2 regions of the Streptomyces sp. NPDC017979 genome follow, and region 2 is predicted to be linked to the other one. Evidence: riboswitches for the same ligand, from Rfam matches in the RefSeq annotation. Region 2 holds a riboswitch; the other holds the start of a gene.
The links. A riboswitch is a leader RNA that binds a small molecule or an ion and turns the genes downstream of it on or off. The one in region 2 is predicted to bind S-adenosylmethionine.
Positions count from the first base shown of each region.

Region 1: another riboswitch for S-adenosylmethionine. It lies ahead of thrC (threonine synthase); the one in region 2 lies ahead of ACH4E8_RS12540 (aminotransferase class V-fold PLP-dependent enzyme).

Region 1 is NZ_JBIRGU010000002.1:158,385-165,672, reverse strand. It holds gene ACH4E8_RS06700 (MoaD/ThiS family protein) at 190-465, opposite strand; gene thrC (threonine synthase) at 546-1,835, opposite strand; SAM riboswitch class I at 1,853-2,017, opposite strand; gene ACH4E8_RS06690 (glucosyl-3-phosphoglycerate synthase) at 2,246-3,184, shown strand; gene ACH4E8_RS06685 (hypothetical protein) at 3,235-3,501, shown strand; gene ACH4E8_RS06680 (trehalose-6-phosphate synthase) at 3,648-5,060, shown strand; gene otsB (trehalose-phosphatase) at 5,411-6,385, opposite strand; gene ACH4E8_RS06670 (DUF3263 domain-containing protein) at 6,396-6,698, opposite strand; gene ACH4E8_RS06665 (extracellular solute-binding protein) at 6,768-7,288, opposite strand, start outside.
Region 2 is NZ_JBIRGU010000003.1:680,308-687,595, forward strand. It holds gene ACH4E8_RS12520 (cytochrome bc complex cytochrome b subunit) at 1-1,061, shown strand, start outside; gene trpD (anthranilate phosphoribosyltransferase) at 1,200-2,267, shown strand; gene ACH4E8_RS12530 (DUF6332 family protein) at 2,489-2,743, opposite strand; gene ACH4E8_RS12535 (glycoside hydrolase family 19 protein) at 2,969-3,880, shown strand; SAM riboswitch class IV at 4,079-4,196, shown strand; gene ACH4E8_RS12540 (aminotransferase class V-fold PLP-dependent enzyme) at 4,388-5,791, shown strand; gene ACH4E8_RS12545 (glycerate kinase) at 5,722-6,942, opposite strand; gene ACH4E8_RS12550 (SLC13 family permease) at 7,016-7,288, opposite strand, start outside.

The sequences.
Region 1 (7,288 bases), on a different contig from region 2:
CCGGGCGCAATTCGATACGTGGGCGAGAGCGTTCGGCGAAGGGGCGTTCCCCAACTGTAGCGTGCTCAACCCTGCAGAATTGCCCCCTCCGGATGTCTCACGGAGGGGGCAATGCAACTGACTCTGGGTAATACGGCTGACTCTCGGTGACGCCGACCGCCCGCGCGGGCGGGGGCGGCGGTCCGGGTCTCAGCCGCCGGCGACCGCGGGGATGATCGAGATGCCGGCGCCGTCCGGCGTGGCGGTCTCCAGGCCCTGCTCGAAGCGGACGTCGTCGTCGTTGACGTACACGTTGACGAAGCGGCGCAGCTTGCCCTGGTCGTCCAGGACGCGGGCGGCGATCCCCGTGTGGTTCTTCTCCAGGTCGGCGATGACCTCGGCGAGGGTCGCGCCCTCGGCGGGCACCTCGGCCTGGCCGCCGGTGTAGGTGCGCAGGATGGTCGGGATGCGGACGTTGACGCTCATGGGTGCCTCTTTCGGGGCCGGTGCAGGGCCGGTACGGGGGCGGGCGGAGGGAACGGAGGGGCTGGCGGGACCTGTCGCGGTCAGCCGGCCAGACCGGCGGCGCGGAAGGCGTCCAGGCTCGGCCGGATCGTCGCCGACGGACCGGTGGTGCCGGCGACCGCGTCCAGCGTCTTGAGGCCGTCGCCGGTGTTGAGGACGACGGTGGTGAGCGTCGGGTCGAGCACGCCCGCCTCCAGCAGCTTCTTGGTGACGCCGACCGTCACGCCGCCCGCGGTCTCCGCGAAGATCCCCTCCGTGCGGGCGAGCAGCTTGATCGCCTCGACGACCTGCTCGTCGGTGACGTCCTCGACCACGCCCCCGGTGCGGCGGGCGATGTCCAGGACGTACGGGCCGTCCGCCGGGTTGCCGATGGCGAGCGACTTCACGATGGTGTCGGGCTTGACCGGCCGCACGACGTCGTGGCCCGCCTTGAAGGCGGCGGAGACCGGGGAGCAGCCCTCGGCCTGCGCGGCGATGATCCGGTACGGGCGGTCCTCGACCAGACCCAGCTTGATCAGCTCCTGGAGCCCCTTGTCGATCTTGGTGAGCTGGGAGCCGGAGGCGACGGGGACGACGATCTGGTCCGGGATGCGCCAGCCGAGCTGCTCGCAGATCTCGTACGCGAGGGTCTTGGAGCCCTCGGCGTAGTACGGGCGCAGGTTGACGTTCACGAAGCCCCAGCCCTCGCCGATCGGGTCGCCGATCAGCTCGGAGCAGAAGCGGTTCACGTCGTCGTAGGTGCCCTCGATGCCGACCAGCTCGCCCCCGTAGACCGCGGCCATGACGACCTTGCCCTGCTCCAGGTCGTGCGGGATGAAGACGCAGGAGCGCAGCCCGGCGCGGGCCGCGGCGGCGCCCACCGCGCCGGCGAGGTTGCCGGTGGAGGAGCAGGAGAGGGTGGTGAAGCCGAAGGCGCGGGCGGCCTCGACGGCGATGGCGACGACGCGGTCCTTGAAGGAGTGCGTCGGGTTGCCGGAGTCGTCCTTGACGTAGAGCCCGCCGGTGACGCCCAGCTCGGCGGCGAGCCGGTCGGCCTGCACGAGCTTGGTGAAGCCGGGGTTCACGTTCGGCTTGTCGGCGACGTCGGCGGGGACGGGCAGCAGGGGTGCGTAGCGCCAGATGTTGGCCGGTCCGGCCTCGATGCGCTTGCGCAGCTCCTCCGGGTCGCCCGTGGGCAGGTCGTACGCGATCTCCAGCGGGCCGAAACAGGCGGCGCAGGCGAAGATCGGGCCGAGCGGGAAGCGCTCGCCGCACTCGCGACAGGAGAGCGCTGCGGCGGGGCCGAGGTCGGGGGTGGTGGTCGCGGTGCTTGCGGCGGTCTGCACAGCCATGGAGGCGAGGCCCTTTCTCCTCATCTTCCTCATGGCGCATTTCGCCATGAGACGGATTTGGCACCTTCCCTAGCCGGGAGCCTCGCGACGCTGCGGCGCTTGGGCGCACTGCACGACGGAGACCGGCTGGAGGGTTGCCGGGGCTTCAACGGGCCGTATCCCTCTGCCCCTCTGGATGAGCGGTATTCGATTGTGAACGGCGGGGTGGAACGCATCGAACGAGTCGATCGCGACGTTCAACCATGGGGCCGTTCGGCGCGGGGACCCCGACATGCGATGGCCATCCGCGTTGTTCAAGACTGTAACCGAAGGTCCGGGCGGTTGAGATAGTCGTCCGAACCGCGAGATGGGTCACAGCGGGCGCCGGACGGTTCGACGGCGGGCCGCACGGACGGAGGAGTTGGGGGCACGTGCTCGATGAGGTGGAGCGGTGGCTGGCGACGCGTTCCTGGTCGGCGGCGGACCGTCCGCTGAGCGCCCTGGTCGCGGCCAAGCGGGGGACGACGGTCAGCGTGGTCCTGCCCGCCCTCGACGAGGAGGCCACCGTCGGGGAGATCGTCCGGGTGATCCGCCGGGAGCTGATGGAGCGGGTGCCGCTCGTGGACGAGTTGGTGGTGGTCGACTCCGGGTCCACGGACCGTACGGGCGAGGTGGCCGCGGCGGCGGGCGCACGGGTGGTCCACCGGGACGAGGTCCTGCCGCGGATCCCTGCACTGCCGGGCAAGGGCGAGGTGCTGTGGCGCTCCCTGATGGTCACGCGCGGTGACGTCGTCTGTTTCGTCGACGCGGATCTGCGGGACTTCTCCGCGGACTTCGTCTCCGGGATCGTCGGCCCGCTGCTGACCAATCCGCAGGTGCAGTTCGTCAAGGCGATGTACGACCGACCACTTGGCGAAACCGCAGGTCAGGGCGGCCGGGTGACGGAGCTGGTGGCGCGCCCGCTGCTCAATCTGCACTGGCCGCAGCTCGCCGGCTTCGTGCAGCCGCTGGGCGGCGAGTACGCGGCGCGGCGCTCGCTGCTGGAGCGGCTGCCCTTCCCCGTCGGTTACGGAGTGGAGCTGGGTCTGCTGGTCGACGCGCTGCACACGGTGGGGCTCGACGCGCTCGCGCAGGTCGACGTGGGGACGCGCAAGCACCGGCACCAGGACGGGCAGGCACTGGGGCGGATGGCGGCGGCGATCTACCGGACCGCGCAGCTTCGGCTGTCCCGCGGGCACTTGGTGCGGCCGGCGCTGACCCAGTTCGAGCGGGGCGAGGACGGCTTCGTACCGCGCACGCACGCGGTGGACACGGAGGAGCGGCCGCCGATGCGGGAGATCGACGAGTACGCGGCGCGTCGTGCCGCCTAGTGGACGGTTTATATCCGAAAATCCTATATGTGTATGCGACTGAGCAACGTGTGACACCGGAGCTGACCGCACGGCTGACCCCGCGGCGAACGGGCCCCGCGCTGCCCCGACCGCTGAGACGTCGACGGGCCCTGCGGCTCACGGGGCTGCTGGCCCTGCTGGTCCTCGTCGTGGCCGCCGTCGCGGGGGCCGCGGCGCCGCCCGCGCCCTCGGGTCCGCAGCTCTGGCTGCTGGGCGGGCTGGTGGTGGCGCTGGCGGCGGCGTGCGCGGTGGCCTTCGCGGCGACCCGCACCCGACGCACCCCGCCGAAGGGGTAGCTCGGGGCGAAAACCCGCCCCGGGCGCCCCGGGAGTCGCGGGAGCCGGCGGGCGTCGCCGGAGCCGGCTGAAACCCCACCGGCGACAAGACGCCACTCGACCGTATGTGCGTTTGCCGGCCGGGGCTGCGGGCTAAGTTCTGGCACATGGCTGCCGAACCTTCCGCCACTCCGTCCCGCGCCCGGATCCTGGTCGCTTCCAACCGCGGGCCCGTCTCGTACGCCCTCCTGGACGACGGCGGGCTCGACGCCAAGCGCGGCGGCGGCGGGGTGGTGTCCGGGCTGTCCGCGATCGGCGCCCGCGAGGACTCGCTCTGGGTCTGCTCCGCCCTCGGCGACGGCGACCGCGAGGCGGTGCGGCGCGGGGTCGGCGAAGCGGGCGTCCTGATGCTCGACATCGCCCCCGACGTCCACTCCGACGCGTACAACGGCATCGCGAACTCGGTGCTCTGGTTCGTCCACCACATGCTGTACCAGACCCCGCTGGAGCCCGTGTTCGACGAGGAGTTCCGCCGCCAGTGGCGCTCCTACGAGGAGTACAACCGCGCCTTCGCCGACGCGCTCGCCGAGCGGGCCGCCGAGGGCGCCGCGGTGCTCGTGCAGGACTACCACCTCGCGCTGGTCCCGGGGATGCTCCGGGAGCGCCGGCCCGACCTGCGGATCGGGCACTTCTCGCACACCCCCTGGGCCCCGGTGGACTACTTCCGGCTGCTGCCGGACGACATCGCCGAGCAGCTCCTGCGCGGCCTCCTCGGCGCCGACCGCACGTGCTTCCTGACCCACCGCTGGGCGGACGCGTTCACCGCCTGCTGCACGGAGGTGCTGGGGCCGGACGCGCTGAAGGGCACCCGGATCGGGGTGCACGGCCTGGGGGCCGACGCGGACTTCCTGCGCGAGCGGGCGCACCGGCCGGACGTTGCGGAGCGCATGGCCGCGCTGCGCGAGCAGATCGGCGGACCGGACCGCCGGACGGTCGTGCGGGTGGACCGCACGGAGCTGTCGAAGAACATCGTGCGCGGCCTGCTGGCCTTCCGGCACCTGCTGGCGACCCGCCCCGAGTGGCGCGAGCGCGTGGTGCACCTCGCCTTCGCCTACCCCTCCCGCCAGGACCTCGCGGTCTACCGGGACTACACGGCCGAGGTGCAGCGCGTCGCCGACGCGGTCAACGAGGAGTACGGCACGCCGGGTTGGACGCCGGTCGTGCTGCACGTGAAGGACGACTTCGCCCGCTCCCTCGCCGCGTACCGCCTCGCGGACGTCGCCCTGGTCAATCCGATCCGCGACGGGATGAACCTGGTCGCCAAGGAGATCCCCGTCGTCTCGGACGAGGGCTGCGCGCTGGTGCTGTCGCGCGAGGCGGGGGCGTACGAGGAGTTGGGCGCGGATGCGGTGACGGTCAATCCGTACGACGTCACGGGCACCGCGGACGCGCTCCACGAGGCGCTGTCCCAGCCGCCCGCCGAGCGCGCCGCGCGGACCGCCCGCCTCGCCGCGGCCGCGACCGCGCTCCCCCCGCGGCATTGGTTCCTGGACCAGTTGGAGGCGCTGACCCGGGCGTAGCTCGCGCTCCCCCGTGCCGGGGGACTGAGCCGCCGTGGCCCTGCGGGTGCGTTGGTCTCCACCGGCCGCTGGTGGCCTGTTCGCGCAGTTCCGCCCCCTACGCCCGGAGGACGTGGGGGGGGGACCCCAGCGCCCCTGTTTCGCTCACCCTGTCGGTTGCCTGCAGGACAGGGGTTTAGGGGCGCGGGAAACTGCGCGACCAGCCCACTACCGGGCCGCAGACGCCACCACTGCACGGCCCCCACGGCGCCATCGCGCCCGGCGAGGCAACGGCGCTGTTGGGAAGGGCACGCTGGACACTGCGGGCAAAGTCATCAGGCCGGGGCACGGGTCGTCTGCCGGGAGGCATTTCAGATCGCTTCCGCGAGGGCCGCGAGGAAGGCGACGACCGCAGGCGGGCCGGGGAGGAGCAGGTCGGCGCGGTCGGCGAGTTCGGTGACCTCGGTGCTGGCGCTGCACACCAGGAGGCCCGGCAGGCCGTCGGAGCGCAGCTTCTCGACCGCTGCGTACGCGGGCAGGTCGCCCAGGTCGTCACCGGCGTACAGCACCGCCTCCGCGCCGACCTCCCGTACGTATTCGGCCAGGGCGACGCCCTTGTCCATGCCGGGCGGGCGCAGTTCCAGGACCATCCGGCCCGGCTCCAGGACCAGGCCGTGCTGGGAGGCGAGGGTGGCGAGGGGCTCGCGCAGGGAGTCGAAGGCGGCCTGCGGGTCGGTGGCGCGGCGGGTGTGGACGGCGACCGCCTGCCCCTTCTCCTCGATCCAGGTGCCCTGCCAGGCGCCGAAGCGGTCGAGGTAGCCGGGGAGTTCTGCGCGCACCGCGCTGACGCCCGGGTGCGGCGCGGGGGCGTGGACCGTGCCGGTGACCGCGTCCCAGCGCTCGGAGCCGTAGTGGCCGAGGACGACGAGGTGGGCGAGGGCGTCGACGCCGGCGAAGCCGCCGTAGCGCACGGCCACGCCCGCGGGGCGGCCGGTGACGACGGCGACGTGGCCCACCTTGGGGGCGAGCCGGGTGAGCGCGGGCACCGCGCCGGGGTGGGCCCGGGCCTGCTCGGGGTCGGGGACGATCTCGGCGAGCGTGCCGTCGAAGTCGAGCGCGACCACGGCCTTCTCGGGGCGGGCCAGCAGCGCGGCCAGCCCTTCGCGGCCGGCGGGCGTCGACGGCTCCGGGAGCACGGAGCCGGAGCCGGAGCCGAGGCCAGAACCGGAGCCGGAGCCGAGGCCCGAACGGGAACCGGGGGCCGGGCCGGAGTCGGGGCCGCGCTCGGCGGGTCCAGCGGGTTCGGGGGTGTGTGACGCGTCCGGGGAGTACGGAGAGCTGCCCATGGCGCCGACCCTATCGGCGCGCGCGTTTCTCGTCTCTGACCCGACGGAGGCGGTTGACCGTAACCGGATCGTGCGCGAGCGCCTGCTCGTCGTCCAACAGGGCGTTCACCAGCTGGTAGTAGCGGACCGGGGACATGCCCAGCTCTTCGCGGACCGCCCGCTCCTTGGCGCCGGGGCCGGGCCAGGAACGGCCCTCCATCGCGAGGACGGCGCGGTCGCGGTCCGTCAGGGCGCGCCGCCGCCCCGGAGGCGCGGCGTGCCCGGTCGCCCCGGGCTCCTCGGCAGCCGCGTCGGCAGCGGGTTCCTCGGTCATGCGATCCAACATAACCCCGGGCCCCACGCCCCGACGCGGGCCGCCCCACTCCGCTCCGCCCACCCCGCTCTACTCTTCTTCCTTCGCCTCCGCCTTGGACGCCTCGTGGGCTATCGCGTCCAACACCTGCTCCGGGTCGCCCTCCGGCGCGACGGCCTGCCCGATCGTCTGCTTGACGGTGGTGCTCACCGACGACCACGACGTCTTGTTGACGGGCGGCAGCACCGAGTTCGGCAGCTCCGCCAGGAAGCCCTTGAGCTTGGCGTACTTCGGGTCCTCCTTCATCGCGTGGCTCGCCGTGGTCGTCACCGGCAGCAGGTTGTTCTGCCCGGCGAAGGCGAGGACGTTCCCGTCCTCGAAGACGAAGTCGAGGAAGGCGCGGATCTCGGAGCGGTTGCCGTTCTGCTTGAAGCCCATGATCCAGTCGGCGACGCCCATGGTGGTCTTGGGCTTGCCCTTGCGGCCCGGCACCGCCACCATCCCGAGGTCGATCCCGGCCGCCTCCGCGGTCTTGATCAGGGACGGATGGCCGTTCAGCATCCCCACCTCGCCCTTGGCGAACGCCGCGAACGCGTCCTTGCGGTTGAGCT
Region 2 (7,288 bases):
AGTTCCCCGGCCACGACTTCGTGCCGCGGTTCTACTCGATCCACATCCTGCTGCTGCCCGGCATCATGATGGCGCTGCTGGTCGGCCACCTGATCCTCGTCGTGTACCACAAGCACACGCAGTACGCGGGTCCCGGCCGCACCAACAAGAACGTCGTCGGCATGCCGCTGCTGCCGGTCTACATGGCCAAGGCCGGAGGCTTCTTCTTCCTGGTCTTCGGCGTCATCGCGGTGGTCGCGGCGATCGCGACGCTCAACCCGGTCTGGTCGGTCGGTCCCTACCGCGTCGACCAGGTCTCCACGGGTGCGCAACCAGACTGGTACATGGGCTTCGCCGAGGGTCTGATCCGAGTGATGCCTGGCTGGGAGATCAATGCGTGGGGCCACACCCTGGCCCTGGGCGTCTTCATCCCGCTGGCGATCTTCCCGCTGGTGCTGGGCGCGATCGCGGTCTACCCGTTCATCGAGTCCTGGGTCACCGGCGACAAGCGCGAGCACCACATCCTGGACCGCCCGCGCAACGCCCCGACCCGTACCGCCTTCGGTGTCGCCTGGCTGTTCGCGTACTTCATCATGCTGGTGGGCGGTGGCAACGACATCTTCGCCACCCACTTCCACCTGTCGATCAACTCGATCACCTGGTTCGTCCGGATCTTCTTCTTCGTCGGTCCGGTGCTGGCCTTCATCATCACCAAGCGCATCTGCCTGGGCCTCCAGCGCCGGGACCGCGAGAAGGTGCTGCACGGACGCGAGTCCGGCATCATCAAGCGGCTGCCGCACGGTGAGTTCATCGAGGTCCACGAGCCGCTCAGCCAGGCGGACCTGCACACCCTCACCGCGCACGAGCAGCACCAGCCGCTCGAAGTCGGCCCCGAGGTCGACGAGAACGGCGTGCGCCGCAAGATCTCGCGTACGCACAAGCTGCGCGCGAAGCTCAGCAAGGGCTTCTACGGCGAGGGGAACCAGATCCCCAAGGCGACGCGCGAGGAGTACGAGGAGATCGCCGCGGCCCACGGTCACGGGCACGGCGAGCACGAGGAGGTCACCAGCGGCAAGCACTGACCGCTGAACCGTCGCCACGACGAGAGCCCCGTCCACTGCCTGGACGGGGCTCTTCGTCGTGCCCGGCCCTGGATAGGCTGGGTGGCGTACCTTCCTTCGCATTCCCTTCCCCTTTCGTCTGGACCCCAGGAGCGGACCATGAACGTTGTGACCCCGGTAGGCGGCGACAGCGTGGCGGCCCACTCCTGGCCGGCCGTGCTGAACTCGCTGCTGAACGACGACGACCAGAGCGCCGACGCGACGGGCTGGGCGATGGACCGGATCCTCAGCGGCGAGGCGTCGGACGCGCAGATCGCCGGCTTCGCGGTGGCGCTGCGGGCGAAGGGCGAGACCGTGGAGGAGATCTCCGGTCTGGTGTCGACGATGTACGAGCACGCCAACCTCATCGAGGTGCCCGGTCCCAGCGTGGACATCGTGGGCACCGGGGGCGACGGCGCGAAGACGGTGAACATCTCGACCATGGCGTCGATCGTGGTCGCCGGGACGGGCACCAAGGTCGTCAAGCACGGCAACCGCGCGGCGTCCAGCGCCTCCGGCGCCTCCGACGTGCTGGAGAAGCTCGGGGTCAACCTGGAGCTGTCCCCGCAGCGGGTGGCCGAGGTCGCGGAGGAGGCGGGCATCACCTTCTGCTTCGCGATCAAGTTCCACCCGGCGCTGCGGCACGTGGCGGTGGCCCGCCGTGAGCTGGGCATCCGGACGATCTTCAACTTCCTGGGTCCGCTGACGAACCCGGCCAGGGTGAAGGCGCAGGCCACGGGGGTGGCCGACGCCCGGATGGCGCCGATCATGGCGGGTGTGCTCGCCCGGCGCGGCTCGTCGGCGCTGGTCTTCCGCGGGGACGACGGGCTGGACGAGCTGACGACGACGGCCACGTCCACGGTGTGGATCGTGCGGGACGGCACGGTCCGCGAGGAGCGCTTCGACCCGCGGGACGTCGGCATCGACGTGGTGCCGGTGTCGGAGCTGCGGGGCGCTGACGCGTCGTACAACGCGGAGGTCGCGCACCGCGTGCTGGCCGGTGAACGCGGCCCGGTGCGGGACGCGGTCCTGCTGAACGCGGCGGCGGCGCTGGTGGCGCTGGAGCCGGGCGACGCACCGCTGCCGGAGCAGATCGCGGCGGCGATGGGGCGGGCGGCGGAGGCGGTGGACTCGGGCGCGGCCTCGGACGCGCTGGCGCGCTGGGTGCGCGCCACGAACGCGTCGTAGCGCCCGGGTCGGTGCACTGACGCTGCGGGCGTCGTCGCCGTCGTGCCCTCGTGCCGAACGGGGTGCGCGGCGACGGCGTCCGCGGTTCCGTCGTGCCCAGGGGCATGGCGCGTCCTCCTGGACGCGTGCGCGGCATGAGGGGCCGTGCCGGAGGGCGGGCCTGTGCGCGGGCTCCGTGGCCCGCGTTGCAGACGATCAGGACGTCGCTGGGCGCCCGCAGGTCAGCGGCCCATGCGTCGCTGTGCGTCGAAGCGGCGCAGCACCCTCACCAGACGCCACACCCCGGCGGTCGCTCCGAGCAGCGCGCCGCCGACCAACACGCCCTCCTTGACCGAACCGGTGACGCCGAAGGCCAGCGCGAGGGCCCAAGGGACCGCGAACACCGCCGCGGCCAGCGCCACACCCGTCACCAGGGCGAAGACGATCTCCACCGTCATCGCGTCCTTCTCGTGCCGCGACTCGCGCCCCATGCCCATGCTGCAAGTTTCACATCGGGGTAGAGCCGTGGCCCCCCTCCAGACCCAACTGGGCCTGGAATGGGGATGGTTGTTTCTAAAATTGCATTGGTCTATACCTTGACCGCGCCCCGCCCGGGGCGCTTGGGTGTGCGTAACCACCCCCCAACACGGCGTGTCTGGTCGCCTCGGTGTCCCACTGGGGCTACCAGGCATGTCCTCGGACGCACGAAAGGTCACTGGACCGTGCTCAGAACCCGAATGAAAGCCCTGATGGCCTCCGTGCTCGCGGCGGGCTCGCTGCTGGCGACGGCCCTGGTGCCGACCGCCACCGCCGCCCCCGCCGCCGCCCCGGTCGACGAGTGCGCCGTCGCCCCCGCCTGGGCCGCCGGCCAGAACTACCGCGTGGGCGACATCGTCAAGTACACCGACGGCAGCATCTACATCGCCGAGCGGGCCAACCCCGGGTACAACCCGGTGGTGAGCACCTACTACTGGGACCCGTACACCTGCGGCACGGGCGGCAACCCCGACCCGAACAGCTTCGTGGTGAGCGAGGCGCAGTTCAACCAGATGTTCCCGCGCCGGAACCCCTTCTACACGTACAAGGGCCTCACCGACGCCATGAAGGCGTTCCCGGCGTTCGCCCACACCGGCAACGACACGATGCGCAAGCAGGAGGCCGCGGCCTTCCTCGCCAACATCAGCCACGAGACCGGCGGGCTGTACTACATCAAGGAGATCGACGAGCGGAACTACCCGCTCTACTGCGACCGCAGCCAGCCCTACGGCTGCCCCGCGGGCCAGGCCAAGTACTACGGCCGCGGCCCGATCATGCTGAGCTGGAACTTCAACTACAAGACCGTGGGCGACTGGTTGGGCATCGACCTGCTCAACAACCCCGACCTCGTTGAGACCGACCCGGCCATCTCCATGATGACGGCGCTCTGGTACTGGAACACCCAGGACGGCCCCGGCCCGGTGACCGCGCACGACGCGATGATCAGCGGCGCCGGCTTCGGCCAGACCATCCGTGCGATCAACGGTGCGCTCGAATGCGACGGCGGTCACCCCGCGCAGGTCCAGAGCCGCGTGAACCGCTACAAGAACTTCACCCAGATCCTGGGCGTGCCGGCGGGCTCGAACCTCTCCTGCTGACCCAGGACAGCGCCTGAGCCCTGCGCGCCACTTCCGCCCCGGCCCCGTCATCTCGGCGCCGGGGCGACGTGCTGCCCGGCCGCGGGTTGCTCGCGCAGCCCTTTGCGCCGCTGACGTACTCGCCGTTTCCCCGCGGGGGCGTTGTCCGGGATGCGGACGTGGTTGCGGGGGCGGGCCGGGTCGCATACGGTTTGCGCAGGTCATGAGTGACAGCGACTACGGCCCCGGCCCGCTGTCCGGCAACCCTCCGTCCGTGGCGGGGTGCCCCGGGTGAAGACCAGGCCGTGGGCAGCGAGGTCCGCGGCAAGCGCGGACCCCTGCGAACCCTGGGGTCCTGGTCCTCAAGGGAGCAGCCTCGTGAGCAAGCGAATGCGATAGGGCCTCGTAGGCCCCTTCTTCATCACCCCTCCGCGACACCGCGCCCAGCGCGCCGAGTGCGCAAGTGCGCCCCGCGGAGCCCGTCCTGAAGCCATTCCCCTTCGCTGCGCCCCACCGGGAGATTCCGCCATGTCCGCATGCCCGAACACCGCCGCCGCCACTGCCGCCGACAGCGACTGCGCCGCCCTGCCCGTACTCGGCCGGGACGTCACCGTGCCGCTGGTGACCGGCGGGGAGGTCACGTACGCGGCCCTCGACTACGCGGCCAGCGCCCCCGCGCTCCAGCGGGTGTGGGACGACGTCGCCGCGTACGCCCCGTACTACGGCAGCGTGCACCGCGGCGCCGGCTACCTCTCCCAGCTCTCCACCGACCTCTTCGAGAACAGCCGGGAGACCGTCGCGGAGTTCCTGGACTGCCGCGAGGGCGACCAGGTGGTGTTCACCCGCTCCACCACCGACTCGCTCAACCTCCTCGCGGCCGTGCTCCCCGCCGACTGCGAGGTGTTCGTCTTCGAGACCGAGCACCACGCCTCCCTGCTGCCCTGGCAGGAGGCGCGGGTGACGTACCTGAACGCGCCGCGCACCCCGGAGCAGGCCGTCAGCACGTTGGAGCGCGCGCTCGCCGACCGCGACCCGTACGGGCCCGCGCTGGTCTGTGTGACGGGTGCGTCGAACGTGACCGGTGAGCTGTGGCCGGTGAAGGAGCTCGCCGCCGCCGCCCACGCGCACGGCGCCCGCATCGTGCTGGACGCGGCCCAACTCGCCCCGCACCACCCGGTGTCCGTGCGCGAGCTGGACGTCGACTACGTCGCCTTCTCGGGCCACAAGCTGTACGCCCCGTTCGGCTCCGGGGTGCTGGCGGGCCGTGCGGACTGGCTGCGCGAGGCCCGGCCCTACCTCGCCGGCGGCGGCGCGTCGCGCAAGGTCGCCCGGCGCGCGGACGGCGGCGTGGAGGTCGAGTGGCACACCACCGCCGCCCGCCACGAGGCCGGTTCGCCGAACGTCATCGGGGTGTACGCGATCGCCGCCGCCTGCCGCGCGCTCACCGAGGCCGGCTTCGACTCCCTCGTCGCCCGGGAGCAGGAGTCGGTGGCCCGGGTGCGCGCGGGCCTCGCCGAGGTGCCGCAGGTGAAGGTGTTGTCCCTGTTCGGGGACGACGCACCCCGGGTCGGCGTGATCTCCTTCGTCGTCGAGGGGTGGAACAGCTCCCACTTCGCCGCCGCGCTCTCCGCCGAGTACGGCATCGGGGTGCGCGACGGCCTGTTCTGCGCCCACCCCCTGGTCCGCACCCTGCTCGGCAGCGACCCCGAGGAGCCGGGCGAGTGCGGCGCCCCCGAGGCCGAGCCGGGCGAGCGTTCGCTGAACGCGATCCGGGTCAGCTTCGGCGCCGGTACGCCCGACGAGCACCTGGAGCGCTTCGTACGGGCCGTGGGCGAGCTGGTCACCGACGGCGCGCGGTGGAGCTACCGCACCGAGGACGGCCGCTGCGTGCCGGACCCGACCGCGGGCCCGGCCGCCGCGCCGACCGGCTGACGCTCCGGCAGCCGCGCACCGAGCAGGACCATCCGCAGCGCCCGCTCGGTCGCGTCCGCCAGGAACTCCCCGCCGCGGCCCAGGGCTTCGCTGAGCGAGACGGGCGCGGGCAGGATCGAGCTGTACGCGTCCACGCCCGCCGAGCGGACCTGGTGCGCGCCCTCCCCGATCGTGCCGGCGAGGGCCAGCACGGGACGTCCGTAGCGCTTGGCGCGCCGGGCCACCTCGGCGGGGACCTTGCCGCGCGGGGTCTGGTGGTCCAGCGCGCCCTCGGCGGTGAGCACCAGGTCGGCCCGGGCCAGCCGGGCGTCCAGGTCGAGCTGGTCGAGCAGGACCTCGAACCGGGGCAGCAGATGGGCGCCGAGGGCGGCGAGCCCCGCGCCGAGACCGCCGGAAGCACCCGTGCCGGGGCCGCCGTAGAGGTCGCCGCGGACCTTCAGGTCACGGGTGAGGACGTCCGCCCAGTGCTCCAGGGCGTCGGACAGCTCCTCGACCTGCTCCGGGGTGGCGCCCTTCTGCGGGCCGAAGACCCGGGCGACCCCGCGCTCCCCGCACAGCACGTTGAACGGGTTGCAGGCGACGCGGATGTCGGTACGGCCGAGGCGGGGGTCGAGCCCGCTGGTGTCGATCCGGTCCAGCTTCCGCAAGTGGCTTCCGCCGTGCGGCAGTTCGCGGCCCTCGGCGTCCAGCAGCCGGGCGCCGAGCGCCTGGAGCGCACCGGCGCCGCCGTCCGAGGTCCCGGAGTCCCCGCAGCCCACGAGGATCTCCCGGGCGCCGGCGTCCAGCGCCGCGCGGATGAGCTGGCCGACGCCGTACGTCGTGGTGGCGCTCGGGTCGCGCAGGTCGCGCGGGACCAGCGAGAGGCCCGCGACGGCCGCCATCTCCACCACGGCCGTGTACTTGTCGAGCATGGCGAAGTGGGTGAGGACGGGGGCGCCGGTGGGGCCGGTCGCGGTCAGGGCGACCAGCCGGCCGCCGGAGGCCGCGGCCAGCGCACGGGCCGTGCCCTCTCCGCCGTCGACCAGGGGGATCAGGTCGATCTCGGCGTCCGGGACCACCCGCAGCACGCCGGAGGCGATGGCCTCGGCGGCGGACTGGGCGGACAGGGACTCCTTGAAACCGCTGGGCGCGATGGCGAAACGGGTCAGCATCGTTTGAACTCCCGGTACGAATGAGGGTGAGGAGAGCGAGGGGGAGGGGAGGAGAAGGGGGGACGGGGGTGCGTCAGGGGGTGAGGGGCACGCCGAGCAGCGGCCAGACGGCGACGGCGAACAGCAGCACCAGCGCGGCGGTCAGCGGCGCCAGGAAGGCGGACATCTTCAGCAGGTCCCGCGGGGTGTAGGTGGGGACGTCCGGTATGTCGGCGAAGAGGGTGACCGGCTTCGCGGAGGCCGGCAGCGTGTGGCAGAACCCGGCCGCGGCGGTGGACGCGAGTGCAGCAGCCACCGGATTGACGCCGGCGCCCACCGCGGCGGCCACCACCAGCGGCACCAGCAC